DNA from 2 places in the Pseudorhodoferax sp. genome. Region 1 is predicted to be linked to the other one. Evidence: predicted binding sites of a transcription regulator. Region 1 holds the regulator's gene; the other holds the start of a gene.
What was found. Region 1 encodes sigma-54, which starts transcription at its own class of promoters, with help from an activator protein. Its sites were predicted from a motif close to TGGCANGNAANCTGCTTT; they were not measured.

Region 1 (13,340 bases):
TCCTCCAGTTCCAGCAGGTGTGCGCGCATCAGCGCCGCGGCCCGGTCGGCCTGCCGCTGGGCGATGGCCTCCACCAGCCCGTGGTGCTGGCTGTGCCAGCAGCCCAGGCCGTCGGGGTTGGCGTGGAGCTGGGTGACCAGGCTGGTGCGGGCGACGAGCTGCTCGACCACGCGCGCCAGCTCGGTGTTGCCGGCCACGCGGGCCAGCAGCACGTGGAATTCGCCGCTCAGGCGCACCGCCTCGCGCAGGTCGCCGCGGCGCTGCGCCGCCTCCTCGGCGGCCAGGTTGGCCTTGAGCGTGCGCAGGCCCTCGGGGCGCCAGGCGGTGCAGGCCTGGCGCGCGGCGGCCTCCTCGACCACCAGCCGCAGGCCGTAGATCTCGCGCGCCTCCTGCAGGCTGGGCGCCGCCACCCAGGCGCCGGCGTTGCGGCGCATGCGCACCAGCTTTTCCTGCACCAGGCGCCACAGCGCCTTGTCCACGTGGCGGCGCGAGGCCGACAGCAGCTCGGCCAGCGCCGTTTCGGTCAGGCGGCTGCCGGCGGGCAGCCGCTGGTCGACGATGGCCGCGTGGAGCTGGCGGTACACGGCGTCGTCGTCGGGGGTGGGTCCACGCATCATGGGGCGGGGGCGGGCAGGGGCCAGGCTGGGGCGTTCGGTGGAGCCGGCATGGTGCACGCAGCGCGCCATCCGCGCAATTGAGCGCATCGATTGCGCGCAATGCGGCCCCAAGCGGTTGATTTCCCGGAGTATCGCCGCAGGCACGGCCCGCGCATTGCGTGGTGCAGGCCAGGTGTGCGCCGGTGCGGCGCGCGCCGGCCCCTCCACCCACCACGGAACCACCATGCGCCTTGCTTCCCTGCCCCGCTGGGGCCACCGTCTCGGTCTCGCGGCCGCCATGGCCCTGGCGCTGCTGGGCGGCGCGGCGGCCTCGGCCCAGACCGCCGTCAAGTTCTCGCTCAACTACAAGCCCGACGGCTCGAACGCCCCCTGGTTCCTGGCGCAGCAGCGCGGCTACTTCAAGGCCGCCGGGCTGGACGTGACGCTGGACGCCTCCAACGGCACCGGCGACGTGCTGAGCCGGCTGGGCAACAACTCCTACGACTTCGGCTTCGCCGACAGCAGTTCGCTGATCGAGTTCGCGGCGCGCAACCCGCAGCAGGCGCCGGTCGCCGTGCTGATGGTCTACGCCAACAGCCCGCTGTCGGTGGTGGCGCTGAAGAAGAGCGGCATCGCCCAACCCGCCGACCTGGCCGGCCGCAAGGTCGCCGGCCCGGTGAGCGACGGCGCCTACCGCATGTTCCCCGCCTTCGCCAAACGCACCGGGCTGGACGCATCCAGGGTCACGGTCGAGAACGTCGACATCCGCGTGCGGGAGACCGTGCTCGCGCGCGGCGACGTGGACGCGGTCATGGGCTTCGACTCCAGCGTCTGGTTCAACCTCAAGACCATGGGCCTGAAGCAGGAGGACGTGGTCTTCCTGCGCTATGCCGACTTCGGGCTGGACCTGTACGGCAACGCGCTGATGGTCTCGCGCAGGCTGCTGGAGACCCGGCCCGAGGTGGTGCGGGCCTTCGTCCAGGCTACCGCCCAAGGCTGGCGCGACGCGCTGGCCGACCCGGCCGCCGCCATCGACGCCCTGGCCAAGCGCGACCCGCTGGTCAACAAGGCCATCGAGGCCGAGAAGCTCCAGTGGCTGCTGCGCAACCAGATCGACAGCCCCGCCACGCGCGCCGGCGGCCTGGGCGCGGTGGACGCGGCGCGCCTGGCCGGCCAGATCGACACCGTGGCGGACGCCTTCGGGCTGCCCGCCAAGCCCACGCCGGCCAGCATCTACGACGGCCGCTTCGTGCCGGCCGCGGCCGACCGCCGGCTGCCGCGATGAGATCGCCCGAATCCATGGACGCGGACTTCGACACGGTGCTGCATGGCGGCGAGGTTTTCGTCGGCCAGGGCCTGGCGCGCTGCGACATCGGCATCCGCGCCGGCCGCATCGCCGCGCTGGCCGAGCGCATCGCGGGCGGGCGCACGCGCTTCGACGCGGCGGGGCGCTGGGTGCTGCCCGGCGGGGTGGACGCGCACTGCCACATCGACCAGCCGCCCAATCCCGGCAGCGCCGCGCGCGGCGCGCAGATGGCCGACGACTTCGCCAGCGGCAGCCGCTCGGCCGCCTTCGGCGGCACGACGACCATCCTCCCCTTCGCGCCGCAGTTCAAGGGCCAGTCGCTGCGCGCGGCGGTGGCGGCCTACCATGCGCGCGCCGAAGGCCGCTCGCACGTGGACTACGGCTTTCACCTCATCGTGTCCGACCCGACGCAGGAGGTGCTGGCGCAGGAGCTGCCCGCGCTGGCCGCCGAAGGCTACACCTCGGTCAAGATCTACCTGACCTACGAGGCGCTGCGGCTGTCGGACCTGCAGGTGCTGGAGGTGCTGGACGCCGCGCGCCAGTGCGGCACGCTGACCATGGTGCACGCCGAGAACCTGGACTGCATCCTGTGGCTCACCGAGCGCCTGGAGCGGCAGGGCCGGACGGCGCCGCGCTACCACGCAGATTCGCGGCCCATGCTGGTCGAGCGCGAAGCCACCTTCCGCGCGGTGGCGCTGGCGGAGCTGGCCGAGGCGCCGCTGCTGATCGTGCACGTCTCGGGGCGCGAGGCCATCGAGGTGATCGCCGGCGCGCGCGCCCGCGGGCTGCCCATCGTCGCCGAGACCTGCCCGCAGTACCTGTTCCTCGGCAGCGAGGACCTGCACGCCGAGGACGGCGCCAAGTGCATGTGCAGCCCGCCGCCGCGCGCGCGCGAGAACGCGCCCTTCGTCTGGCGCGGCCTGCAGAGCGGGGCGCTGTCGCTGGTCTCCTCCGACCACGCGCCCTACCGCTTCGACGAGAGCGGCAAGCTCAAGTACGGCCCCAAGGCCTCGTTCCGCTTCATCGCCAACGGCATCCCGGGGCTGGAGACGCGCCTGCCGCTGCTGTTCTCCGAAGGCGTCATGGCCGGCCGGCTCACGCTGGCGGAGTTCGTCGAGCTGTGCTGCACCGCGCCGGCGCGCCTGTACGGGCTGCTGCCGCGCAAGGGCCAGATCGCCGTCGGCGCCGACGCCGACCTGGCGCTGTGGGACCCGCAGCGCCGCACCGTGATCGACAACGCCCTGCTGCACCACAACGTGGACTACACGCCCTACGCCGGCATGGCCGTGACCGGCTGGCCCACGCACGTGTGGCTGCGCGGCGAGCTGGTCTGCGCCGACGGAGAGCTGCGCGGCCGCCCCGGCCAGGGCCGCTTCCTGCGGCGCGGGCGGCACGGCATTCCGCTGAGGGCTGCGCCATGACGCGCGCCGCCGATGCGCCGGCGGGCGCGGCGGCGCGGCCGGGGCCCGGCGCCTCGCCCAGGGCCGTGCGCCTGGCCGCGCGCGCGGGCCATGCGGGCACCACCTCGGGGCTGGCGCCGGGCTTCCTGCAGGGCAACCTGGTGGTGCTGCCGGCCGAGGCGGCGGCGGAGTTCGCCGAGTTCTGCCGCCGCAATCCCGGGCCGCTGCCGCTGCTGGCCGTGGGCCGGCCCGGCGACCCGGCCCTGCCCGCGCTGGGGGAGGACATCGACGTGCGGCGCGACCTCGGCGGCTACCAGCTCTGGGCCGGCGGCCAACCCGCCGGCGCGCCCGCGGACCTGCTCGCCCACTGGCGGCCCGACGACGTCGCGGTGGTGGTGGGCTGCTGGTTCTCGCAGGAGGCGGCGCTGGCGGCCGCCGGCGTGCGCATGCGGCACCTGGAGCAGGGCATCCAGGGCGGCCTGTTCCGCACCCGGCTCGCCGCCACGCCCGCCGGGCGCTTCCACGGGCCCATCGTGGTGTCCGCGCGGCCTTTCGCCGATGCGGACGTCCCCGCCGTGCGGCGCCTGGGCGCCCGCCTGCCCCAGGCCCACGGCGCGCCGCTGCACCAGGGCGACCCGGCGGCGCTGGGCATCCGCGACCTGCGCCGGCCCGACTTCGGCGAACCCCTGCCGCCGCTGCCCGGCGAGACCATGCTGTACTGGGGCTGCGGCCTGACGGCGCACGAGGCCCTGTGCCGCGCCGGCGTGCCGCGCTACGCCACCCACCGGCCCGGCTGCATGCTGGTGACCGACCTGCCCGCGCCGGTGTAGCGGCCTACGCTTTCCTTCCTTACTTTCCCACGCAGCCCATACGCAAGGAGTTCCCATGGACCTCGGACTGGCAGGCAAACGCGCCCTGGTGCTGGGCGGCAACCGCGGCATCGGCGAAGGCATCGCCCGCGCGCTGGTGCGCGAAGGCGCGCACGTGGCCATCACCGGCCGCGAGGCGGCCCGGCTGGCCGCGGCGGCCGAGGCGCTGCGCAACGAGGGCCGGGCCGCGGGCCACGCCGCGGCGCAGGTCGAGGCCTTCGGCCTCGCACTCGGGGACACCGAGGGCCTGGCCGCCTTCGCCGCGCAGCTGGCGCAGCGCTTCGGCCCGATCGACATCCTCGTCAACAACACCGGCGGGCCGGACTACGGCGGCGCCAGCGGCCACGGCCCGCAGGCCTGGCGCACGGCCTTCGAGGAGATGGTGCTGCCGGTCATCGTGCTCACCGACCTGCTGCTGCCCGGCATGCGCGCGCGGGGCTGGGGGCGCATCCTGACGGTGGTGTCCTCGGGCGTGCTGCAGCCGCTGCCGGTGCTGGGCATCTCCAACAGCCTGCGCGCCGCGCTGGTGCCCTGGTCCAAGACGCTGTCGGCCGAGGTCGCCCGCGACGGCATCACGGCCAACATCCTGGTGCCGGGCCGCATCGACACCGAGCGCGTGCAGCGCACCGACGAGGCCATCGCGGCGCGCGAGGCGCTTACGCCCGCGCAGGTGCGCCAGCGCTCCACCGCCGGCATCCCCCTGGGCCGCTACGGCGACCCGGCCGAATTCGGCGCGCTGGCCGCCTTCGTCGCCAGCGTGCCGGCGGCCTACATCACCGGCAGCATGCTGCGCTGCGACGGCGGCAACATCCGCGCCGTTTGAACGCGCCCAGCCCGCCCCCCGCGGGGGGCGAGAAAACTCGGGCCGCGCCGGCGTTTTCCTGAGAGTCTGGGCCGCCCCTTTCTTGAACTACCACTGCGAGGAATTCCCGCCATGCCCCTGACCGCTTCCCGGATCCGCCTGACCGACGAAGGCGCCACGCTGCTGGTCGAGGCCGCCGCGGCCAAGGCGCGCGCCATGGGCCAGCCGCAGTGCATCGCCGTCGTGGACGAGGGCTGCAACCTGCTGGCCTACCTGCGCATGGATGGCGCCAAGCTGCTCTCGCGCGAGTCGGCCATCCGCAAGGCCATGACCGCCGCCTCCGGCCGCGTGCCGACGGGGCAGCTCGCCGAGGGCCTGGACGCCCGGCTGGCGCTGGCCACGGACGGCCGCGTCACCAACCTGCAGGGCGGGCTGCCGATCGTGCTGCACGGCCAGGTGGTCGGCGGCATCGGCATCGGCTCGGGCACCGGCGCGCAGGACGCCGAGGTGGCCGAAGCGGCGCTGGCCGCGCTGGTGCGCGCCGCGGGATAGCAGCCGGGAGCGAAGGGGCTCAGGCCGCGGGCGCCGCCGGCCTGCGCGCCGAGCCCTGCACCATGTCGAAGCGGAACAGCCGGCACTCGATCGGGCCGTTCCACATCGGGATGCGGCGCGATTCCTTCAGCCGCATGCGGCTGGCCAGCTTGGTGTCCGGCGTCAGCACCCAGGCGGTCCAGCCGGCGTAGTGGTGCTTCCAGTGCGCCGCCAGCCGCGCGAAGAAGTCGCCACCGCCCTCGGCCAGCGCGGCCTCGCGGCCCGGGCGGGCGCGCTCGCCGGCGACGCCGGCGACGCCGATGCGCTCGCCGTAGGGCGGGTTCAGCAGCAGCACGCCGGGCTCCTCGCACGGCGGCAGGCGTTGCAGCGCGTCGCCGCCGCGCAGTTGCACGGCCTCGGCCACGCCGGCGCGCTCGGCGTTGCGCTGCGCGAAATCGACCATGCGGTGCGCCACGTCGCTGCCGAACACCGGCGCCGTGGGGGCGTGGCGCGCGGCCTCGGCCTCCTCGCGCAGTGCCTGCCACACGTGCGGCTGGAACGGCGCCAGTCGCTCGAAGCCGAAGCGCCGCCGCAGCCCGGGCGCCACGCCGCAGGCGATCTGCGCGGCCTCGATGGCGATCGTGCCGCTGCCGCAGCAGGGGTCGTACAGCGGGGTGCGGGCATCCCAGCCGCTGGCCGCCAGCATGGCGGCGGCCAGCGTCTCCTTCAGCGGCGCGTCGCCGGTGTCCGCGCGCCAGCCGCGCTTGAACAGCGGCTCGCCGGAGCTGTCGATGTACAGCGTCAGCCGGTCGGTCGTCAGGTGGGCGTGGATGCGCACCTGCGGGGCGCGCGTGTCCACGTCGGGCCGGCTGCCGGCGCGGTCGCGGAAGCGGTCGGCGATCGCGTCCTTGATGCGCAGCGCGGCGAAGTTCAGGCTTTTCAGGGGGCTGCGCTGCGCGGTCAGCTCGATCCTGAAGCTCTGGCGCGGGGTGAACCAGGCTTCCCAGGCGACGCCGGCGGCGACCTCGTACAGGTCCTGCTCGTGGCGGTAGCCGCCGTGCGCCAGCTCGATCAGCACGCGCTGGGCCAGCCGGCTGTACAGGTTCAGCCGCATGGCGTCGCGCCACGGCGCCGACAGCCGCACGCCGGCGCGGCGCGCCTGCACCGGGCAGCCGGCGATGCGTGCGGCCTCGTCGGCCAGCAGGGCCTCGACGCCGGCGGCGCAGGGCAGGAACAGGCGCAGGTGCTGCACGGCTAGAGCGCCTTGCGCAGGTTGGTCGGCGCGATGCGCAGCGCCTCGCGGTACTTGGCCACGGTGCGGCGCGCGCACTCGATGCCCTGTTCCTTCAGCATCTCCGAGAGCTGGCTGTCCGACAGCGGCTTCTTCGGGTCCTCGGCCGAGACGAACTGCTTGATCAGCGCCCGCACCGCCGTGCTGGAGGCATTGCCGCCGGTCTCGGTGCCCAGCGAGGAGCCGAAGAAGTACTTCAGCTCGAAGGTGCCGAACGGCGTGGCCATGTACTTGGCCGTGGTCACGCGGCTGATGGTGGACTCGTGCAGGCCCAGCTCGTCGGCGATCTCGCGCAGCACCAGCGGGCGCATGGCCAGCGCGCCGTGCGTGAAGAAGTTCTTCTGGCGCTCGACGATGGCGTTGGACACGCGCAGGATGGTGTCGAAGCGCTGCTGGATGTTCTTGATGAACCAGCGCGCCTCCTGCAGCCGCTGCTGCAGCGCGGCGGTGTCGGAGGCGTCCCGGCCGCCGCCGCGGTGCTGCTTGAGCGCGTTGGCGTAGATGTCGTGCACGCGCAGGCGCGGCATCACGTCGGGGTTGAGTTGGACCTTGAAGCGCGCCTGGGCGCCGCGCCCGACCTTGGTGACGATCACGTCCGGCACGATGACGTTGCGCTCGACGTCGACGAACTTGCGGCCCGGCTTGGGCTCCAGCCGCGTGATCAGCGCCAGCGCGGCCTTGACGCCGGCCTCGCTGTCGTCGCACAGGTGGGCCAGGCGCTTGAGGTCGCGCCGTGCCAGCAGCTCCATGCTCTGGCGGCACACGCGCAGCGCGGTGCCGCGCAGCGCGGGGTCGACCTCGTCCTCCGGCAGCACCCGGATCTGCAGCGCCAGGCATTCGCCCAGGTCGCGCGCGCCGACGCCGGCCGGCTCCAGGTTCTGCAGCAGGCGCAGCGCGACGGTGAAGCGGTGCAGCAGCTCCTCGCGCGCCTCCGGGTCCTCGGGGGCGAAGCCGGCGGCCAGCTCCTCCAGGCTGTCTTCGAGGTAGCCGTCCTCGTTCAGCGACTCGATCAGGAAGCGCAGCGCCGCCGTGTCCTCCGCGGACAGCCGCAGCGCCAGCGCCTGGCGGTGCAGGAAGTCCTGCAGCGACTCCTGGCTGCGCGCCAGCTCGGTGGCGTCGGCCTCGCCCTCCTCGCCCTGGCCGTTGCCGCGGGCCGGCGCGTCGCCGCCCCATTCGCTGTCGTCCGGCGCCAGGTCGTGCGTGCCGTCGCCGTCCCAATCGTGCTCGTCGGCCTGGCCGGTCAGCGGCGATTCGGCCTCGCCACGGGTGTCGGCCAGGCCCTCGCTGGCGTAATCCAGCCCGCTCTGGGCCGCCACCTCGGCCTCGCGGTCGTCGTCGCGCACCGGTGCGTCGGACTGCGCCAGGCCGAAATCCTCGCCCGCATGGTCGTCCATGGCCTGTTCGAGGAACGGGTTCTCGTCGAGCATCTGCTCGACCTCCTGGGACAGCTCCAGCGTGGACAGCTGCAGCAGCCGGATGGATTGCTGCAGCTGCGGCGTGAGCGCCAGGTGCTGCGAGACGCGCAGGGACAGGCTTTGCTTCATGGCGCGGCCCCGGCTACATCCTGAAGTGCTCGCCGAGGTAGACCCGGCGCACTTCCGCGTTGTCGACGATCTCGGCCGGCGTGCCCTTGGCCAGCACCCGGCCCTCGCTGATGATGTAGGCGTGGTCGCAGATGCCCAGCGTCTCGCGCACGTTGTGGTCGGTGATCAGCACGCCGATGCCGCGGCCCTTCAGGAAGCTGACGATGCGCTGGATCTCGATCACGGCGATCGGGTCGATGCCGGCGAAGGGCTCGTCCAGCAGGATGAAGCGCGGCTGCGTGGCCAGCGCGCGGGCGATCTCCACGCGCCGCCGCTCGCCGCCGGACAGCGCCAGCGCCGAGGCCTCGCGCAGGTGGTCCACCCGCAGGTCCTGCAGCAGCGCGGTCAGGCGCTGCTCGATCTCGGCGCGGCCGAACGGCTTGCCGGCCGCGTCGCGCTGCAGCTCCAGCACGGCGCGCACGTTGTCCTCGACCGACAGCTTGCGGAAGATCGAGGCCTCCTGCGGCAGGTAGGACAGGCCAAGCTGCGAGCGCCGGTGGATCGGCATCTGCTCGACCGACCGGCCGTCGATGCTGATCTGCCCGCCGTCGGCCCGTACCAGGCCCACGATCATGTAGAACGAGGTGGTCTTGCCGGCGCCGTTGGGGCCGAGCAGGCCGACGACCTCGCCCTCGTGCACGGTCAGCGACACGTCCTGCACCACCTTGCGGCTGCCGTAGGACTTCTGCAGCCGGCGGGCCTCCAGCCGGCTGCGGCCGGGGATGGCGATCGTGCTGTCCTGCGCCGGCGCCACGCTACTGCTTCTCCGTGCCCAGCCGGGTGCTGGGCCTGAGCGTGGCGGGCGGCTGGGCCGGCGGCTGCGGGCTGCTGGCCGAGGGCTGCGGCGACAGCATGGCGCGCACGCGGCCGGAGGGGTCCTTGGCACCGGGCCGGGCGGCATCGACCGTGAACACCTCGGTCACGTTGTTGTAGACGATCACGTCGCCGGTCACCTCGTCCTGCAGCTTGTCCTTGGCCAGCCGGCGCATGATGGCGCGGCGCGTGAAGGTGACCTTGTCGGCCCGGCCGTCGTAGTGGATGACCTCGCCCTCGCCTTCGATGAACTCGTCCAGCCCTTCGCGCTTTTGCCGGTAGAACGCGCGCTGGCCGGGCGCGGCCGTAATCGTGCCGAACTGGTAGCCTTGCGCGTCCTTCCAGACTTCCACGCGCTCGCCGCGCGCCAGGATCGTGCCCTTGGTCACGACCACGCGGCCGGTGAACACGTTGACCTGCTTCAGGTCGTCGTAGCGCATGGCGTCGGCCTCGACGTTCATGGGCTTGTCGCGGTCGGCCCGTTCGGCCTGGGCCAGGCCGGCGGCCAGCGCGAGGACGGCGGCGGCGATGAGGGGGCGGTGGAGGATGGTCATCAAAGGCACGATTCTTGCTCAGCCATTGTAGCGGTCACGCATGGTGGCAGAAACGACAGGGCCCGCGTCAGCGGGCCCATTGTGCAGTGCAATAAGTCGCAGGTCCACGCCTTATGTTCGCGGTTTGCCGCGCAGGTCGGCCAGCAGCACGTCGGTGATCTGCAGCGCGCGGTCCATGGACTTGGCCGTCTCGCCGTCGATGTAGTAGCGCCCCTGGACGCCCAGGGCCGGCACGCCGGCGAGCTTGTAGGCGTCCTGCAGCTGGGTCGCCTTGCGCACCTTGGTGCTCACGTTGAACGAGTTGTAGGTCTCCACGAACTTGGCCTGGTCCAGGCCCTGCTTGACGGCCCAGGCGATCACCGCGTCGTCCGTGTTCAGGCGCTGCCGCTCGACGTGGATCGCGTGGAAGGCCTTGGCGTGCAGGGTGTCGAGCTGGCCCAGCGCCTCCAGCGCGTAATAAAGCTTCTGCAGCGGCACGAAATCGCTGCGGAAGGCCACCGGCGCACGGCGGAAGGCCACGTCGGGCGGCAGCCGCTTGACCCAGGCCTCCAGCTGCGGCTCGAACAGGTTGCAGTGCGGGCAGGCATACCAGAAGAACTCGACCACCTCGATCTTGCCCGCGGGCGCTTCGGTGGGCGCGGGCTTTTCGAGCACCAGGTAGTCGGTGCCGGCCTTGGGCCGGCCCTGCGCCAGCACGGCCGGGGCCTGCACCAGGCCGAGGGCGGCGGACGCGGCCAAGCCGGCTTTCGAGAACTCACGACGTTTCATTGGTTTCACTCCTTGGGGCGGTTCTGAGCGGCGACGGATGCAAAAAGTTTCAGCGCTGCACGCGCACCAGCGCGGCTTCGGAGCCCGCGCCTTCCAGCCGGGACTTGGTGCGCTCGGCCTCGTCGCGCGAGCGGTACGGACCCATGCGCACGCGGTAGACGGTGCGGCCGGCCTGTTCGCGCTCGGTCACGCGGGCTTCCAGGCCCTGCATGGCGAGGCGGGCGCGCTGCGCCTCGGCGTCGTCCGGGCTGCGGAAGGCGCCGGCCTGCACGAAATAGTCGAACGGATCGGGCGCGGCCGTGGCCGGCGCCACGGTGGGCGTGGGGCCGGCGGCGCGGGAGCGGGCGCGCGCCAGGTCGCCGAGCGGATCGGCCGATGGCGCCGGCGCCGGGCGTGCGGCCGGGGCGGGCGCCGGGCTCGGCAGCGCGACGGCCGGCGGCGCGACGGGGGCCACGGGGGCGGCAGGTGCGACGGGCGCCGTGGGCGCTGCGGGTGCCGGCCGCGCGGAACCGCGGCTTTGCAGCGGGGCGTTCGGATCCCAGTTCTGGTTGCGCCGGCTCTCGGCATCGTCGTCGGCCGTGCGGGACGACGGCGCCTTGCCGGTCATGAACGGCACCGGCACCTTGGTCACGTAGATGGCCAGCGCCAGCGCCGCCACCAGGCCCACGACCACGCCGCCGATGAAGCCGATCACGGTGCCGCCCCAGGCGGTGCCGCGCGGACTGCCCGCGCCGGACCGGGCGGCCGGCGCCCGCTTGCGTTGTTGCGCTTGTGTCATGGCTTCGGCTTCACATCTTCTCGGGCGCGCTGACGCCCAGCAGGGCCAGGCCGTTGCGCAGCACCTGGGCCGTGGCGGCCACCAGCGCCACGCGCGCGGTGCGCACGGCCGGATCGTCGACCAGGATGCGCTCGGCATCGTAGTAGCTGTGGTAGCTGGCGGCCAGCTCGCGCAGGTAGAACGTCACGTCGTGCGGCGCGAACTCGGCCGCTGCGCCGGCCAGCACGTCCGGGTAGCGCGCCAGCAGCAGCATCAGCGCCTCGGCCTGCGGGCCCTGCAGCGCCGCCAGGTCGGCCTCGGCCAGCGTGGCCGCGTCGCCACCCCAGGCCGCCAGCACCGAGCAGATGCGCGCATGCGCGTACTGCACGTAGTACACCGGGTTGTCGTTGCTGCGGGCGATCGCCAGGTCCACGTCGAACACGTACTCGGTGTCGGGCTTGCGCGAGAGCAGGAAGAAGCGCACCGCGTCCTTGCTGGTCCATTCGATCAGGTCGCGCAGCGTCACGTAGCTGCCGGCGCGCTTGGAGATCTTGACCTCCTGGCCGCCGCGCATCACCCGCACCATGGTGTGCAGCACGTAGTCGGGGTAGCCCGGCGGGATGCCGACGTCCGCCGCCTGCAGCCCGGCGCGCACGCGCGCGATGGTGCCGTGGTGGTCCGTGCCCTGGATGTTGACGACTTTGCCGAAGCCGCGTTCCCACTTGGTGATGTGGTAGGCCACGTCGGGCACGAAATAGGTGTACGTGCCGTCGGACTTGCGCATCACGCGGTCCTTGTCGTCGCCGTAGTCGGTGGACCGCAGCCACAGCGCGCCATCCTGCTCGTAGGTCTTGCCCGAGGCGCGCATGCGTTCGACGGCGGCTTCCACGCGGCCGGAGGTGTACAGGCTCGATTCCAGGTAGAACTCGTCGAAGCGCACCGCGAAGGCCTGGAGGTCCAGGTCCTGCTCGCGGCGCAGGTAGGCCACGGCGAAGCGGCGGATCGAGTCCAGGTCCTCCACGTCGCCGCTGGCCGTCACCTCGCGGTCGTCGGCCGTGACGGTCTTCTTCGCCAGGAAGTCGGCGGCGATGTCGGCGATGTACTCGCCGTTGTAGGCGGCCTCGGGCCAGCCGGCGTCGCCGGGCTTCAGGCCCTTGGCACGCAGCTGCGTGGACTGCGCCAGCGTGGCGATCTGCACGCCCGCGTCGTTGTAGTAGAACTCGCGCCAGACGTTCCAGCCCTGCGACTGGTACAGGTTGCAGATCGCATCGCCCAGCGCGGCCTGGCGGCCGTGGCCCACGTGCAGCGGGCCGGTGGGGTTGGCCGAGACGAACTCGACCAGCACGCGGCGCCCGTTGTCCGGCAGCGTGCCGAAGGCCGCGCCGCGCTGCAGCACCTCCCGTATCGCCTGCTGCTTGGCGGCCGGCTGCAGCTTGAGGTTCAGGAAACCCGGGCCGGCGATGTCGATGGAAGCGACCCACCGCGCCACCGCCGGCTGGGCCAGCAGCGCCGTGCGCAGCTGCTCGCCGACCTGGCGCGGGTTGAGCTTCAGCGGCTTGGCCAGCTGCATCGCGGCCGTGCAGGCCAGGTCGCCGTGGGCGGCGACCTTGGGCGTCTCGAAGGCGGCGCGCACGTTGGTGCCGGCGGCGACCTGCTCCAGCGCAGTGCCCAGTGCCACCAGCAATTCTTGTTTGACGGAAAACATCCGCGGATTTTAGGTGGCGGCTCCGTGTGCTTTGCCACGCCGCATCGTCGGCTCGGGACGGGCGGGCGGCGTTAGAGTCCGTGGGCCTGCACCGGGCAGTCCCATTCCTTTTCCAACTCGCGGGAACCTACCATGCTGAAATCCACCACCCTGATCCTGTCCGCCGCGCTGGCCCTGTGTCTGGGCAGCGCCCATGCCGCCGAGGACGCCAAGCCCGGCTCCCGGCTCGGCGCCTGCAGCAAGGAGGCCGCGTCCAAGGGCCTGAAGGGCGACGAGCGCAGGCAGTACCTGTCGGACTGCAACAAGGGCCTGACCGCGCCGGCTGCCAAGGCCGACGACGGCCAGAAGAGCGGCTCCCGCCTGGG
Region 2 (15,117 bases), 1.9 Mb from region 1:
GACCAGAGCGCCGTCGAGCGCGCCGACTGGGACCTGTTCCGCGCCACCGGCGTCGCCCACCTGCTCGCGGTGTCGGGCCTGCACGTGACCATGTTCGCCTGGCTGGCCACCGCCGTGCTCGGCTGGGCCTGGCGCCGGTCGGCGCGCGCCTGCCTGTGGTGTCCGGCGCCGCATGCCGCGCTGGTGGGCGGCGTGGCGCTGGCGGGGGCCTACGCGGTGTTCAGCGGCTGGGGTGTGCCGGCGCAGCGCACGCTGATCATGCTGGCCGCCGTGGCCGCGCTGCGGCTGGCCGGGCGGCGCTGGCCCTGGCCGCGGGTGCTGCTGCTGGCGGCCGCGCTGGTGGTGCTGCTCGATCCCTGGGCGCTGCTGCAGGCCGGCTTCTGGCTGAGCTTCGTGGCGGTCGGCGTGCTGTTCGCGGGCGCCGGTGCGGGTGCGCCGGAAGCCGGCGGCGCCCGGCCGCAGGGCATGGGCCGCCGCGCGGCGTCGGCCCTGGGGCGGCTGCTGCGCGAGCAGGCCGTCGTCACGGTGGCGCTGGCGCCGCTGTCGCTGATGCTGTTCCAGCAGGTCTCGCTGGTCGGCCTGCTGGCCAACCTGGCGGCCATTCCCTGGGTCACGCTGGTGCTGACGCCGCTGGCGCTGCTGGGCGTGCTGGCCGCGCCGCTGTGGGACCTGGCGGCCGGCGCCACCGGGTTGCTGCTGGCGCTGCTGGCGTGGTGCGCGCGCTGGCCGCTGGCCAGCATCGACCATGCGGCGCTGCCCTGGCCGCTCGGCGCGGCGGCGATCGCGGGGGCGCTGCTGCTGGTGCTGCGCTGGCCGGCGGGCCTGCGGCTGGCCGGGCTGCCGCTGCTGCTGCCGGCGCTGTGCTGGCAGCCGCCGCGCCCGCCGGCAGGCGAGTTCGAACTGCTGGCCGCCGACGTGGGGCAGGGCAACGCGGTGCTGGTGCGCACGGCCGGGCATGCGCTGCTGTACGACACCGGGCCGCGCTACGGCCAGGACAGCGACGCCGGCCACCGCGTGCTGGTGCCGCTGCTGCGCGCGCTGGGCGAGCGGCTGGACCGCGTGGTCGTGAGCCATGCCGACAGCGACCACAGCGGCGGCGCCGCCGCCGTGCTGGCCATGCAGCCGCAGGCCGAGCTGCTGGCATCGCTGCCGCAGGGGCATGCGCTGCGGGTCTCGCACGCGTTCGCGCCGTGCCGCGCCGGCCAGCGCTGGCAGTGGGACGGCGTGCAGTTCGAGGTGCTGCACCCCGCGGAGGACGACGGGCCGCCCGGCGAGAAGCCCAACGCGCGCAGCTGCGTGCTGCGCATCGCCAACGGCCGTGCCGCGGCGCTGTTGGCCGGCGACATCGAGCAGCCGCAGGAGGCCCGCCTGCTGGCCGGCGCCGCGCCGCTGCAGGCCGACTGGCTGCTGGTGGCGCACCACGGCAGCAAGACCTCGTCCAGCGCCGCGTGGCTGGGCGCGGTGGCGCCGCGCATCGCCATGGTGCAGGCCGGCTACCGCAACCGCTTCGGCCATCCGGCGCCCGAGGTGGTGCGGCGCCTGCAGGCGCAGGGTGCCGCCGTGGTGACCTCGACCCAGTGCGGCGCCGCGCGCTGGCGCAGCGATGCGCCGGCGGCGGTGGACTGCGAGCGCCTGCGCGACGTGCGCTACTGGCAACACCGGCCGGACTGAACGTGAACGGCCGGCTGATGGCGCCGCAGTTGACTTCCATCAAGAAGCCGCCGGCGGGCCGGCGCAACATCGAAGCCATCATCGACGCGCCACACACCACACCATGGCCCACGCATCCGCCCCGTCTTCCGCTTCCTCCCCCGTGCGCCGCGCCCGGCGCATGCCAGCGCCGCGCCCGGTCGAGGCCGGCGACACGCTGGCCCGTCCCGGCCGCCGCGCGGCCGAGGCCGACCGCGTGCACCGCCGCACCAGCACCGCGGAGACGGTGCAGTCCGAGGTCGTCGCCGACCTGCTGACGCGTGCCACCGCCGGTGGCGGCACGGCGCCGCAGGAGTTGCTGCGCCAGCTGCAGACGCTGATTGCCGGCGCCTCGCCCGACGAGGTCCGCGCGCTGCGCCGCACGCTGTTCCAGAAGGTGGATGCGCCGGCCGACGACGTCGACCCCGATGCCGAGTTGGCGCCGGGGTGGCGCACGGGTGCCTATCCGTACCGCAACCTGCTGTCGCGCAAGAGCTACGAGCACCAGAAGTACCGGCTGCAGGTGGAGTTGCTGAAGCTGCAGGCCTGGGTCAAGGAGACCGGCCAGCGCGTGGTGATCCTGTTCGAGGGCCGCGACGCGGCCGGCAAGGGCGGTTCCATCAAGCGCTTCACCGAGCACCTGAACCCGCGCGGCGCGCGCGTGGTCGCGCTCGAGAAGCCGAGCGAGGTCGAGCGCGGCCAGTGGTACTTCCAGCGCTACGTCCAGCACCTGCCCACGCGCGGCGAGATCGTGCTGTTCGACCGCAGCTGGTACAACCGCGCCGGCGTGGAGCGCGTGATGGGCTTTTGCAGCGAGCAGGAATACCAGGAGTTCCTGCGCCAGGTGCCCGAGTTCGAGCGCCAGCTGGTGCGCTCGGGCGTGCACCTGGTCAAGTTCTGGTTCTCGGTCAGCCAGGCCGAGCAGCGCCGCCGCTTCAAGGAGCGCAAGCTGCACCCGCTCAAGCAGTGGAAGCTGTCCCCGATCGACATGGCCTCGCTGGACAAGTGGGACGACTACACCCGCGCCAAGGAAGCGATGTTCCTGCACTGCGACACCTCGGACGCGCCCTGGACCGTGGTCAAGAGCGACTGCAAGAAGCGTGCGCGCCTGAACGCGATGCGCTACCTGCTGAACCGCCTGCCGTACACGCAGCGCGACCTGCTGGAGGTCGGGCCGGTCGATCCGCTGATCGTCGGCCGGCCCTCGCTGGTGTCCGTGCTGGGCGACGACGCGCTCGCCTCCGCCCCGGCCAGCTGAGCACGGTTGCGCCGCCTGGCCAGCCGCCGCCGTCCGGCGGCTTTTTTTCGTCGCCGGCGGGTTCCGCCGCGTTCGCTGGCTTGCAAATTGCTATCCTCCCGTGCAGGAGAGAACGGCCCAATGCTGAAATTTGACGAGATGTATACCCAGCTGCCCTACGAGTTCTTTTCGAAGGGCGCGCAGATCCGGGATCACTACAAGATCTACGACGACTGGCTGGCACGGCAACCCGGAGACATGATGGCCAAGCGACGATCCGAGGCGGAGATGATCTTCCGCCGCGTCGGCATCACCTTCGCGGTCTACGGCGCCAAGGACGAGGACGGCTCGGGCACCGAGCGCCTGATCCCGTTCGACCTGATCCCGCGCATCATCCCGTCGGCCGAATGGCAGGCGATGGAGAAGGGCCTGGTGCAGCGCGTGACCGCGCTGAACCGGTTCATCCACGACGTCTACCACGACCAGGAAATCATCAAGGCCGGCCTGATCCCGAAGGAGCAGGTCGTCGACAACGCGCAGTTCCGCCCCGAGATGGTCGGCGTGGACGTGCCCAACCAGGTCTATTCGCACATCTCGGGCGTCGACATCGTGCGGGCGCCGGACGCCCAGGGCCGGGGCGAGTACTACGTGCTGGAGGACAACCTGCGCGTGCCCAGCGGCGTCAGCTACATGCTGGAGAACCGCAAGATGATGATGCGGCTGTTCCCGGACCTGTTCAGCACGCACCACATCGCGCCGGTCGCGCACTACCCCGACCTGCTGCTGGAGACGCTGCGCGCCTCGGCGCCGCCGGCGACGGCCGACCCGACCGTCGTGGTGCTGACGCCGGGCATGTACAACAGCGCCTACTTCGAGCACGCCTTCCTGGCACAGCAGATGGGCGTGGAGCTGGTCGAAGGCCAGGACCTGCTGGTCAAGGACAACTTCGTCTACATGCGCACCACGCGCGGCCCGCGCCGCGTGGACGTGATCTACCGCCGGGTGGACGACGACTTCCTCGACCCCCTCGTGTTCCGGCCCGACTCCACGCTGGGCTGCGCCGGCCTGATGGCGGCCTACAAGGCCGGCAACGTGGTGATCTGCAATGCCGTGGGCACCGGCGTGGCCGACGACAAGTCGATCTACCCCTACGTGCCCCGGATGATCGAGTTCTACCTGGGCGAGAAGCCGATCCTCAACAACGTGCCGACCTACATGTGCCGCCAGCCGGAAGATCTCAAGTACGTGCTGGCCAACCTGAAGGACCTGGTGGTCAAGGAGGTGCACGGCGCCGGCGGCTACGGCATGCTGGTCGGCCCGGCCGCCACCAAGGCCGAGATCGAGGACTTCCGCAAGGCCGTGGAGGCCAATCCCAGCGGCTACATCGCGCAGCCGACGCTGAGCCTGTCCAGCTGCCCGACCTTCGTGGAAAGCGGCATCGCGCCGCGCCACATCGACCTGCGGCCCTTCGTGCTGTCGGGCAAGGAGGTGCAGATGGTGCCCGGCGGCCTGACCCGCGTGGCCCTCAAGGAAGGGTCGCTCGTCGTCAATTCCTCGCAGGGCGGCGGCACCAAGGACACCTGGATCCTCGAGGACGAGGAGTCGCCCACGACCAGCCGACCACAACAAGCACAGACCCAGGAGAGCTGAGACCATGCTGAGCCGCACCGCCGACCATCTCTTCTGGATGTCGCGCTACACCGAGCGGGCCGAGAACACGGCCCGCATGCTGGACGTGAACTACCAGTCCTCGCTGCTGCCGCAGTCCGCCGCCGTCGCCCAGCTGGGCTGGCAGGGCCTGCTGTCGATCAGCGAGCTGGGGGGCATGTACAACGCCAAGCATCCGACCATCCGCTCGCGCGAGGTCATGGACTTCATGGTGCGCGACGAGGACAACCCGTCGTCCATCGTGTCCTGCCTGCGCGCCGCGCGCGAGAACGCCCGCGCCGTGCGCGGCAGCCTCACCACCGAGGTCTGGGAGACCGCCAACACGACCTGGCTGGACCTGAACCGCATGCTCAAGAGCGGCGAGTTCGAGGCCGACCCGGGCCAGTTCTTCGAGTGGGTCAAGTTCCGCTCGCACCTGCTGCGCGGCGTCACGCTGGGCACCATGCTGCAGGACGAGGCCCTGTACTTCATGCGCCTGGGGACCTTCCTGGAGCGCGCGGACAACACCGCGCGCCTGGTCGACGTGAAGTTCCACGCGGTGGAGAGCGACTTCTACGGCGCCGCCAGCGAGAAGGACCAGGAGTACGACTTCTACCACTGGAGCGCGATCCTGCGCTCGGTCTCGGCGTTCGAGGTCTACCGCAAGGTCTACCGCGACGTGATCAAGCCCGAGCGCGTGGCCGAGCTGCTGATCCTGCGGGACGACATGCCGCGCTCGCTGCACGCCAGCCTGAACGAGGTGCTGTCCAACCTGGAGCTGGTGGTCGCCGATCCGGCCAGCGAGACGCTGCGCCGGGCCGGCAAGCTGCGCGCCGACCTGAAGTTCGGCCGCATCGACGAGATCCTGGCGACCGGCCTGCATGCCTTCCTGACGCAGTTCCTGGACCGCGTGAACGAACTGGGCAGCTACATCAGCCGCGAGTTCCTGGTGCCGGTCCAGGCCTGATTTCCCGGCCCCGAAGGCGGCGAGGCCCCGCACCCGGTACGCCGGGGCGGGGCCTCGTGCCGTCTGGACAGCCGCCGAAGCGGCGGGGGAGACGGCGGCGGGATCAGCCGTCGCTGCCGATCACCGCGCCGGCGGCATCACCGTACTTCTCGACGAACCACGCGCTGCGGGAGGGCGAGCCCGGCTCGTAGGGGCAGGCATCCTGCAGGATCTTGCGCACTTCCTGGGCGGCGTACCAGCGGCCCAGTTCGGCCGGGCTGGCGCGGTCGAGGTGGGCAGGCCGCGCGGTCCGGATGAACTGCGCCAGGCGCCGGTCGACTTCGAGGATGACGGTAGGCTCGGCTCGCATGGAGGGTGGATAGCAAGTCCCGGGCCTTTGCGGTGCTGCGCGTCTACTCGCAATCCCTGGGTTCGTCGTCCGACGGGTTCTGCAGGATCGCCTGAATCACCTGGTTGGCCTCGTCCAGCTCGGCCGGCTCCGGCTCGGTCAGCGTCTGGTGCAGCAGGTTGGTGTAGGTCTCGAGCACCAATTGGGTGCGTTCGGACAGGCCGTGCGCCTGCGTGGCCTCGCGCACGCCGGGGGCGGCGCGCGCCAGCGCTTCGAGCAGCACGGCGCGCTGCGGATGGGTCGCGGCCAGCGCGGTCGTGACGGCCGACAGCGCCGTGACCAGCCCGACCAGCTCCTCGTTGCTGCGCTCGAGCTGTTCCAGCCGTTCTTCGATGTAGGGGCGGCGGGCGGTCGACATGGTGGAAGAGCCTTCTCAGGGGGCGGCGCGCTCGATCAGCGCCGTGATCGTGGACAGGCCGCCGAGCACCAGCAACGCATGGAGCACGAAGCCCACGCGGCTGCGCAGCGGCACGGAGGGGGGCGGGGGCGTCAGGGTGGCTTTCACCAAGCGTCGTTCGAAAGTGGCAGGGCGTGCCGCAGGGTGGACCGCGGCCAGGGAAACTGCCGGCAAGCAGCAAGGATGCCAGAGCTGCCGGGGGGCGCTGCCGGCAGCGGTGCCGGCGCAGCGAAGGGCCGAAGTGTACCCGCCGGCCGGGCCGTTAGCCCTTAGCATGCGGCCCATGCGAATCTCATCTCCTCTCCTTTCGTTCCGCGCCGCGGCGGCGGCCGCCGCATTGGCACTGGCGGGCTGCGCCGGCCTGCCGGGCTCCGGTGGCGGTACTTCCAGCGTTCCGCCGCCGCAGGCGCCGGAGCCCGTCTGCAATGCCGATGCCGCGCAGTTCGCGCTCGGCCAGTCCTTCAGTCCGGCGCTGGAGCGCGAGGTGCGGGCGCGCTCGGGCGCCAGCATCGTGCGCTGGCTCAACCCCGGCCAGGTCATCACCCTGGAATACAACGCCATGCGCATCAACCTCACGCTGGACGGGCGGGCCAAGGTGGTCAGGGTGAACTGCGGCTGACGCCGGCCTCGGCCTTCGGCATCGGCGGCCGGGTCGGGTCGGGCGGCACCTTGCTGTCGGGGCAGCCGGCCAGCAGGGCGAGCAGGGCGATCCAGGCGAACGGCAGGAACTTGCGCATCGGAAGATCCTCCCCGGCGGTCATCCATCGAAGCGGGCGCTCCAGCGCTCGTCCCAGCCGCCGGTGGCCTGGTCGAGCGCGCGGCGTTCGCGCTTGGTCGGCCGGCCGTGCGCCTGGGCCAGCGCCGGCTCGGGCGCCAGCCGGCGCTGCTCGGCCTGCTGCGCGCGCCGGGCCAGGCTGTCGGCTGTCTCCGCGTACAGCGCCTGCGCCATCGGTGCCGGGCCGCGCTGCGCACTGAGGCCGCGCACCACGACGGTGCGTTCCACCGCGCCCTGGCGCAGTGCCACGGTGTCGCCCACCTTCACTTCGCGTGCCGGCTTGGCGTCCTGGCCGTTGACCTGCACGCGGCCGCGGTCCGCCTCGTCGGCGGCCAGCGTGCGCGTCTTGTAGAAGCGCGCGGCCCAGAGCCATTTGTCGATGCGCATGCGGTCCATCGCGGTGGATTGTGCGCCGGCCGCGGCCGCCGATGTGTAGGCCGCCGGCGCATGCGCAGTCGCCGCTACCATGCGCCGATGCCGACCCGCCCCGCTGCCGCCGCGCTGCCGCAGGATGCCCATGGCATCCATGCGCTGGCCGCGCGCTCGATGTTCCAGCTGTTCTCCAGCATGAGCCAGGGCATGTTCCTGGTCGACCGGGCCGGCACCATCGTCTGGATCAACGAGGGCTACCGGCGCTTCCTGCCGGCGCTGGGCTTCTCCTCGGCCGAGGAGTTCGTCGGCCGTCCGGTCGAGCAGGTGATCCCGAACACGCTGATGCGCCGCGTGCTGGAGACCGGCGAGCCGGTGCTGGTGGACCTGCTGACCAACAAGGCCGGCACCTTCGTCGTCAGCCGGCTGCCGCTGCAGGGCGAGGGCGGGGCGGTGATCGGCGCGATCGGCATCGTGCTCTTCGACCATCCCGAGACCACGCTGCGCCCGCTGATCGAGAAGTTCGCGCTGCTGCAGCGCGACCTGGACGACGCGCGGCGCGAGCTGGCCCGCCAGCGCAGCCGCGCGCTGCTGCAGGGCGAGGGCGGCCAGCGCCGCGCCAAGTACACCTTCGCCAGCTTCATCGGCGCCAGCCCGGCGGCGGTGGAGGCCAAGCGCCATGCCCGGCGCGCCGCGCAGTCGGCCAGCCCGGTGCTGCTGCTGGGGGAGACCGGCACCGGCAAGGAACTGCTGGCCCATGCGATCCACCTGGCCTCGGCCCGCGCGCGCGGCCCCTTCGTCAGCCTGAACATCGCCGCCGTGCCCGAGACGCTGCTGGAGGCCGAGTTCTTCGGGGTCGCGCCCGGCGCCTTCACCGGCGCCGACCGGCGCGGGCGCGACGGCAAGTTCAAGCTGGCCGACGGCGGCACGCTGTTCCTGGACGAGATCGGCGACATGCCGCCCACGCTGCAGGCCAAGCTGCTGCGCGCGCTGCAGGAGGGCGAGATCGAGCCGCTCGGGTCGAACCGGCTGGTGCCGTTCGACGCGCGGGTGATCGCCGCCACCTCGCGTGACCTGCCGGCGCTGGTGCAGGCCGGCCGCTTCCGCGAGGACCTGTACTACCGCCTGAACGTGCTGCCGCTGCGGCTGCCGCCGCTGCGCGAGCGCCGCGGCGACATCCCGGCGCTGGTGGAGGCGCTCAGCGAGGACCTGGCCCTGCGCAGCGGCGAGGCCCCGCCCGAGCTGACGCCCGACGCGCTGGCCCTGCTGGCCGGCCAGCACTGGCGCGGCAACGTCCGCGAGCTGCGCAACCTGCTGGAGCAGCTGGCCATGCGCTGCGACCGCACCCGCGTGGACGCGGCCGAGGTGCGCCGCGTGCTGGCCGAGACCGGCGTGCAGGCCATTGCCGCGCCCGAGCCGGCGCCCTCGCCGGCCGGCGACGGCGGCCGCGCCGCGCTGCTGCGCCCGCTGGCCGAGCAGGTGGCCGCGCTGGAGGCGCGCGCGATCGCCGCCGCGCTGGCCGAGACCGGCGGCAACAAGCTGGCCGCCGCGCGGCTGCTGGGCATCTCGCGCGCCACGCTGTACGCGCGGCTGGGCGGCGCGGCCGGGGACGAGGAAGCCTGCGGCCGCGATGGCACACTGGCCGGATGATCCCCGCCCGCGGTTTTCCCTCCCATGCACATCCTGCTCGTTGAAGACGACGCCGCCCTGGCCGCCTCGATCGCCGGCGCGCTGCAGGCGCAGGGCTGGCGCGTGGACGTGAGCGAGCGCGGCGAGCCGGTGCCGCGCTCGCTGGCGCAGGACGCCTACGACCTGCTGGTGCTGGACCTGGGCCTGCCCGGCATCGACGGGCTGGAGACGCTGCGCCGCGTGCGCGAGAGCGGCTGGCTGCAGCCGGTGCTGGTGCTGACCGCGCGCGACGGCATCGACGACCGCGTGGCCGGCCTGGAGACCGGCGCCGACGACTACATGTGCAAGCCCTTCGCGCCGGCCGAGCTGGTGGCCCGGCTGCGCGCGCTGGTGCGCCGGCACGAGCACCGGCGCGCGGGCGTGCTGGCGCTGGCCGCGCTGCGCTTCGACGCGCAGGGCCTGCGCGCCTGGGTCGGCGAGCAGCCGCTGGCGCTGACCGCGCGCGAGTCCGTGGTGCTGCAGTACCTGATGGCCAAGGCCGGCCAGATCGTCTCGCGCGAGCAGCTCACGGCGCTGGTGCCGGGCTGGGCCGGCGCCGCCTCGGACAACGCGCTGGAGCTGCTGCTGTCGCGCCTGCGCGGCAAGATCGAGCCGGCCGGCGTGCGGCTGCGCACCGTGCGCGGCCTGGGCTACCTGCTGGAGGCCGCAGCGCCCGATGGCCGCTGAGCGGGCCGCGCCCAGCCTGCGGCGCACGCTGATGGGCTGGCTGGCGCTGCCGCTGGTGGCGCTGGTGCCGCTGGCCGCGGCGCTGCTGTACTGGCTGGCGGTGCAGCCCGCGCTGGACAGCCTGGACCGCGCGCTGACCGACACCGCGGTGGCGCTGGCCGACATCCTGGAGGAGCGCGACGGCCGCGCCGTGCTGCCGCTGTCCGCGCAGACCGCGCATGCGCTGCGCGCCGACCTGGTGGACCAGGTGGTGTTCGCGGTCGGCGATGCGCAGGGCGCGCTGCTGGCCGGCGACGCCGCGCTGCTGGCGCTGGCCCCGCGGCCGGCGCGCGGCACCTGGCGCTTCTTCGACGCCACCTGGCAGGGCCAGGCGGTGCGCGTGGTGGCGCACGGCGCCGCCTGCGGCGCGCACGGCTGCGCCATCGTCGTGGCCGAATCGCTGGGCAAGCGCAATGCCGCGGCGCGCTCGGTGGCGCTGGCCGCGCTGGGCGTGAGCCTGCTGCTGGCGGTCTGCCTGCTGCTGCTGGCCTGGGTGGCCGTGGAGCGCGGCCTCGCGCCGCTGCGCCAGGCTTCCCGCGAGCTGGAGCGGCGCTCGCTGCAGCAGCTCGATCCGCTGCCGCCGCGGCTGCTGCCGCAGGAGGTGGCCTTCCTCGGCACCGCGATCGACGCGCTGTTCGAGCGCCTGCGCACCGCCGTGGGCGCGCAGCGCGCCTTCCTCGACGATGCCTCGCACCAGCTGCGCACGCCGCTGGCGGTGCTGCTGTCCGAATCGGCGCAGGCGCTGGAGCAGCCGCATCCGCCGGCGCTGCACGCGCGGCTGCAGCGGCTGCACGCGGCGGCCGAGCGCAGCGCCCACCTGTCGCACCAACTGCTGACGCTGGCGCGCACCGAGGGTGCGGCGCTGGAGCGGCGCCTGCAGCGCCGGCCGCTCGACCTGGCACAGCTCGTCACCGAGGCCGCGCCGGAATGGGTGCGCGCGGCGCTGGCCGCCGGGCAGGACCTGGGCTTCGCGCTGCAGCGCGCGCCGGTGCTGGGCGAGGCCTGGCTGCTGCGCGAGGCGGTGGCCAACCTGGTCCACAACACGCAGCAGCACGCCGGCCGCGGCGCCTGCGTGACGGTGCGCACCGGCGTGGAGGACGGCGACTGGGCCGTGCTGGAGGTCGAGGACGACGGCCCCGGCATGGACGAGGCCGACCGCGCCCGCGCCTGGGAGCGCTTCCACCGCGGCCGCGGCGCCAGCGGGCCCGGCAGCGGGCTGGGCCTGGCGGTGGTGCGGCAGGTGGCGCTGCTGCACGGCGGCGACGCCGCGCTGCGGCCCGGCGCGGCCGGCCGCGGGCTGTGCGTACGCCTGCGGCTGCCGCGCGCGGCCGAAGCTGTCGCTGGGCTGTAGTAGGTGGAAACCGACAGTGCGGCGCGGCGATGCGCCGCCAAGAATCCTCGCCAAGGCCGGCGGGCCATGCGCCCGCGGGCCCCATAGGCGCAGGCCGTGGCCCGCATCGCGCGGCGATGGCCTGCATGGGTTCTCTCTTTTCGTTTTCGGTAGGTTCCAGATGATCGACCGCAACCTTGCCCGGGGCCTGTTCCTCGGGGTGATCGCGCTGGTGTTCGGCGGCAACGCCCTGCGCTATTCGATCGGCAGCCTCAGCCACGCCGGGCCTGGTCTCTTTCCGCTATTGGTCAGCGGCGTGCTGCTCCTGATCGCGCTGGCGATCGTGGTGCGCTCGCGCTTCGTGCCCAGGGAGCGCCTCGAGTTCAACCTGCGCAACATCGGCCTGCTGCTGGTGTCGCTGTGCGTGTTCGCGCTGCTGTCGCTGTACGTGAACATGCTGGCGGGCATCGTCGCGATGGTGTTCATCTCCGGCCGGGCGGCGGCCACGTACTCCGTCGCGCGCAACATCAAGATCAGCCTGGGGCTGATCGTGGTGGCGTTCGCGTTCCAGAAACTGCTCGGCCTGAGCCTGCCGCTGTTCTGAACGGAGCACCCCATGGACGTCCTGCAGAACCTGCTGTTCGGCTTCGAGCACGCGCTCACGCTCAGCAACCTGATGTACTGTGCCCTCGGCTGCGCCGTGGGCACCATGGTCGGCCTGCTGCCGGGGCTGGGGCCGCTGGCCACCATCAGCCTGCTGCTGCCGCTGACCTACTCGATGCCGCTGACCGGCTCGCTGATCATGCTGGCCGGCATCTACTACGGTGCGCAGTACGGCGACAGCGTCAGCGCGATCACGATGAAGATCCCGCACGCCAGCTCCATCGTCGCCTGCATCGACGGCTACGCGCTGACGCTCAAGGGCAAGACCGGGCTGGCGCTGTTCACGGCGGGCTTCTCCAGCTTCATCGGCGGCACCATCTCCATCGTGGTGCTGGCCTTCCTGGCGCCCACGCTGAGCCAGGTGGCCTTCCTGTTCGGCCCGGCCGACTACTGCGCGCTGATGCTGGTGGGCTTCGTCTGCGTGAGCTTCGTGACCACCGGCAGCCTGCTGAACGGCCTGGCCATGTGCATGGTGGGCGTGCTGCTGGGCCAGGTCGGCACCGACGTCAACAGCGGCGTGCAGCGCTTCACGATGGACCTGGCCTTCATGGCCGACGGCATCGGCCTGGTCAGCATCGCGCTGGGCTGCTTCGGCATCGCCGAGATCACCAAGAACCTGGATGCGCGCGAGGAGCGCACGCCGTTCAGCGGCGCGATCAAACTGATCCCGACCTGGGCCGAGTTCAAGCGCATCATCCCGAGCGCGCTGCGCGGCAGCGTGCTGGGCTCCTTCCTCGGCATCCTGCCGGGCGGCGGGCCGGTGATCGCGCAGTTCGCGGCCTACGCCGTCGACAAGAAGGTCAGCAAGTACCGCCACGAGATCGGCACGGGCGCCATCGAGGGCGTGGCCGGCCAGGCCGCCGCCGACGAGGCCGCCGCGCGCACCAGCTTCATCCCGCTGATGAGCATCGGCATCCCCGAGAACGCGGTGATGGCGCTGATGATGGGCGCCTTCATGATCAAGGGCGTCACGCCCGGCCCCAACCTGATCCCCGAGCACCCGGACCTGTTCTGGGGCCTGGTGGCCAGCATGTGGGTGGGCAACTGCTTCCTGCTGATCCTGAACGTGCCGCTGGTGCGCTACTGGCTCACGCTGTTCAAGGTCCCGTACAACGTGCTGTTCCCGGCGATCCTGTTCTTCTGCTGCATCGGCTCGTTCAGCGTCAACAACAACGTCGACGACATCTTCGTCACCGCCTTCTTCGGCGCCCTGGGCTACATGTTCATGCGCCTGGGCCTGGACGCCGCCCCGCTGATGCTGGGCTTCATCCTCGGCCCGATGCTGGAGGAGAACTTCCGCCGCGCGATGCTGCTGACGCGCGGCAGCTTCGTGCAGATGGCCGAGCGCCCGATCGCCGGCACGCTGTTCGCCCTGGTGGCGGCGTTCATCGTGTGGCAGTCCACGATGGCGATCATGAAGCTGCGCAAGGGAGGCGCGCAGGCGGAGCCTGCCGTCGCGACGCACTGAGCGCCGGCTGATGGCGACGGAGGCCGGCACGCGCCAGCGTGCGGGCCTTGCTGTTTCGATCGGATGTCCAGGCCGGCGCAGGCCTGGGCTGGCGTCACGATGGCGAGACCTGCCACGGCGCCCAGGTCCGGCAGGTCGAGGTCGCCACTGACCAGCAGATCGGCCTGGCCCACCAGCGCGAGATGCAGGAGCATTCCGTTCAGTGCCCCAGCGCCCGCAGGCCCGCCAGCACCACGGTCGCCAGGCCCAGCACCACCGTGCAGACCTGCCAGAACAGAACCGGATTGCGCTCCACGAGCGGCAGCGCGCGCGTGCGCAGCCGTGCGGCGCACGGCCGGTGCAGGTCGTGCACGAACTCCGACACGGCCTCGTGCCGGCGTGCCGGGTCGGGCTGCAGGGCCTTGTGCAGTACCGCGTCCAGCCAGGCCGGCAGGTCGGGCCGGTGGTGGCGCAGCGGCACGTAGCGCAGCCGCCTGAGGTCCGCAGGCCGGCGCAGCTGCGTGACCTGCAGGCCCTTGCCCAGCTGGGCGACGAGGCCGCGCACCTCGCCCAGCGCGGGGCGCGGGTGGTGCGTCATCCACTGCGCCAGCGTCTGGCCCTCCAGGTATTCCATGGCGACGAACAGGTGCGCGCGCGGCTGGTCCGCCGTGCAGGCCTGCAGCACGTGCAGGCTGCGCAGGCGGCGCGCCACCCATTCCTCCAGCAGGAAGCGGTCGAGCGCGCCGGCGTCCTCGCGCAGCCCGGCCGCCGGGGTCTTGAGCGCGACCTGCTGGCCGGTCGCTGCGTCGATGGCCAGGTGGACCTGGCTGCGTGCGCTGGCATGCAGCTCGCGCACGACCGTGAAACCCTCGAAGGCCATGCGCGGCGCCAGCGGCGGCGGCAGGCGCAGTCGGGCGCGTTGCGCCTGCCAGGGCTGCGCGTCGGGCGGGGGCAGGGCGTCGATGCGCAGCAACTGCACCGTGGCGTCGTCGGTGCTGCCGCGCTCGCGCGCCGTGTCGACCAGCGCCCTGGCCGCGGCGTCCAGGTCGCTGGGCCGGCAGGCCAGGGCGGCGTGCACGGCCGCGGCGTCCAGCCGCTCGTAGGCGCCGTCGCTGGCCAGCAGGTAGGTGGCGCCGGGCTCGGCCTCCAGGCGGCGGTGGTCGATCTCCACATGCGGCGTGGCGCCGAGCGCGCGGCCCAGGCAGGACCGGCCGCCACCCAGGTGCACGCGGTGGTCCTCGGTCAGCTGCTCCAGGGGAAGTCCTGGTTCGGCCCCGGGCCGCCGGCCTGCGAGTGCTGGCCCAGCGCGACCTCAAGCCGCACGGCGCCTGGCGGCCGTCTTGTAGTGTGTGGAGTACAGCGTCGCCCCCACGAAGGTCAGCCCGCCCACCAGGTTGCCCAGGACGGTCGGGATCTCGTTCCAGACGATGTAGTCCAGCAGCGTGAAGTTGCCGCCCAGCATCAGGCCGGTGGGGAACAGGAACATGTTGACGATGCTGTGCTCGAAGCCCATGTAGAAGAACACCATGATGGGCATCCACATGCCGATGGCCTTGCCCGAGACGCTGGTGGACATCATGGCCGCCACCACGCCGGTGGACACCATCCAGTTGCACATCACGGCGCGCACGAACAGCGTCAGCATGCCGGCCGCGCCGTGCGCGGAGTAGCCCACCGTGCGGCCCTCGCCGATGTGGCCCAGCTTCACGCCGATGGCGTTGGGCGCCTCGGAGAAGCCGAAGGTGAAGATGATGGCCATGAACACGGCCACGGTGAGCGCGCCGGCGAAGTTGCCGCAGAAGACCAGCCCCCAG

Region 2: QM782_RS16220 (circularly permuted type 2 ATP-grasp protein) is a predicted target of sigma-54. The motif match lies at 3,024-3,041, and genes of this name have one in related genera.

What each region holds. Positions count from the first base shown of each region.
Region 1 covers NZ_JASGJZ010000001.1:1,595,949-1,609,288, reverse strand. The annotation lists gene QM782_RS07515 (GntR family transcriptional regulator) at 1-617, opposite strand, end outside; gene QM782_RS07510 (ABC transporter substrate-binding protein) at 841-1,881, shown strand; gene hydA (dihydropyrimidinase) at 1,878-3,323, shown strand; gene QM782_RS07500 (D-glutamate cyclase family protein) at 3,320-4,132, shown strand; gene QM782_RS07495 (SDR family oxidoreductase) at 4,188-4,994, shown strand; gene QM782_RS07490 (GlcG/HbpS family heme-binding protein) at 5,106-5,525, shown strand; gene QM782_RS07485 (THUMP domain-containing class I SAM-dependent RNA methyltransferase) at 5,545-6,756, opposite strand; gene QM782_RS07480 (RNA polymerase factor sigma-54) at 6,759-8,339, opposite strand; gene lptB (LPS export ABC transporter ATP-binding protein) at 8,353-9,132, opposite strand; gene lptA (lipopolysaccharide transport periplasmic protein LptA) at 9,134-9,745, opposite strand; gene QM782_RS07465 (thiol:disulfide interchange protein DsbA/DsbL) at 9,857-10,513, opposite strand; gene QM782_RS07460 (SPOR domain-containing protein) at 10,563-11,291, opposite strand; gene argS (arginine--tRNA ligase) at 11,302-12,975, opposite strand; gene QM782_RS07450 (PsiF family protein) at 13,108-13,340, shown strand, end outside.
Region 2 covers NZ_JASGJZ010000001.1:3,458,782-3,473,898, forward strand. The annotation lists gene QM782_RS16210 (DNA internalization-related competence protein ComEC/Rec2) at 1-1,671, shown strand, start outside; gene ppk2 (polyphosphate kinase 2) at 1,775-2,947, shown strand; gene QM782_RS16220 (circularly permuted type 2 ATP-grasp protein) at 3,068-4,576, shown strand; gene QM782_RS16225 (alpha-E domain-containing protein) at 4,581-5,540, shown strand; gene QM782_RS16230 (hypothetical protein) at 5,644-5,889, opposite strand; gene QM782_RS16235 (hypothetical protein) at 5,933-6,286, opposite strand; gene QM782_RS16240 (hypothetical protein) at 6,302-6,433, opposite strand; gene QM782_RS16245 (I78 family peptidase inhibitor) at 6,609-6,944, shown strand; gene QM782_RS16250 (hypothetical protein) at 6,925-7,062, opposite strand; gene QM782_RS16255 (RNA-binding S4 domain-containing protein) at 7,083-7,496, opposite strand; gene QM782_RS16260 (sigma-54 interaction domain-containing protein) at 7,575-9,119, shown strand; gene QM782_RS16265 (response regulator) at 9,144-9,824, shown strand; gene QM782_RS16270 (sensor histidine kinase) at 9,814-11,214, shown strand; gene QM782_RS16275 (tripartite tricarboxylate transporter TctB family protein) at 11,375-11,797, shown strand; gene QM782_RS16280 (tripartite tricarboxylate transporter permease) at 11,810-13,324, shown strand; gene QM782_RS16285 (SpoIIE family protein phosphatase) at 13,524-14,531, opposite strand; gene QM782_RS16290 (formate/nitrite transporter family protein) at 14,616-15,117, opposite strand, start outside.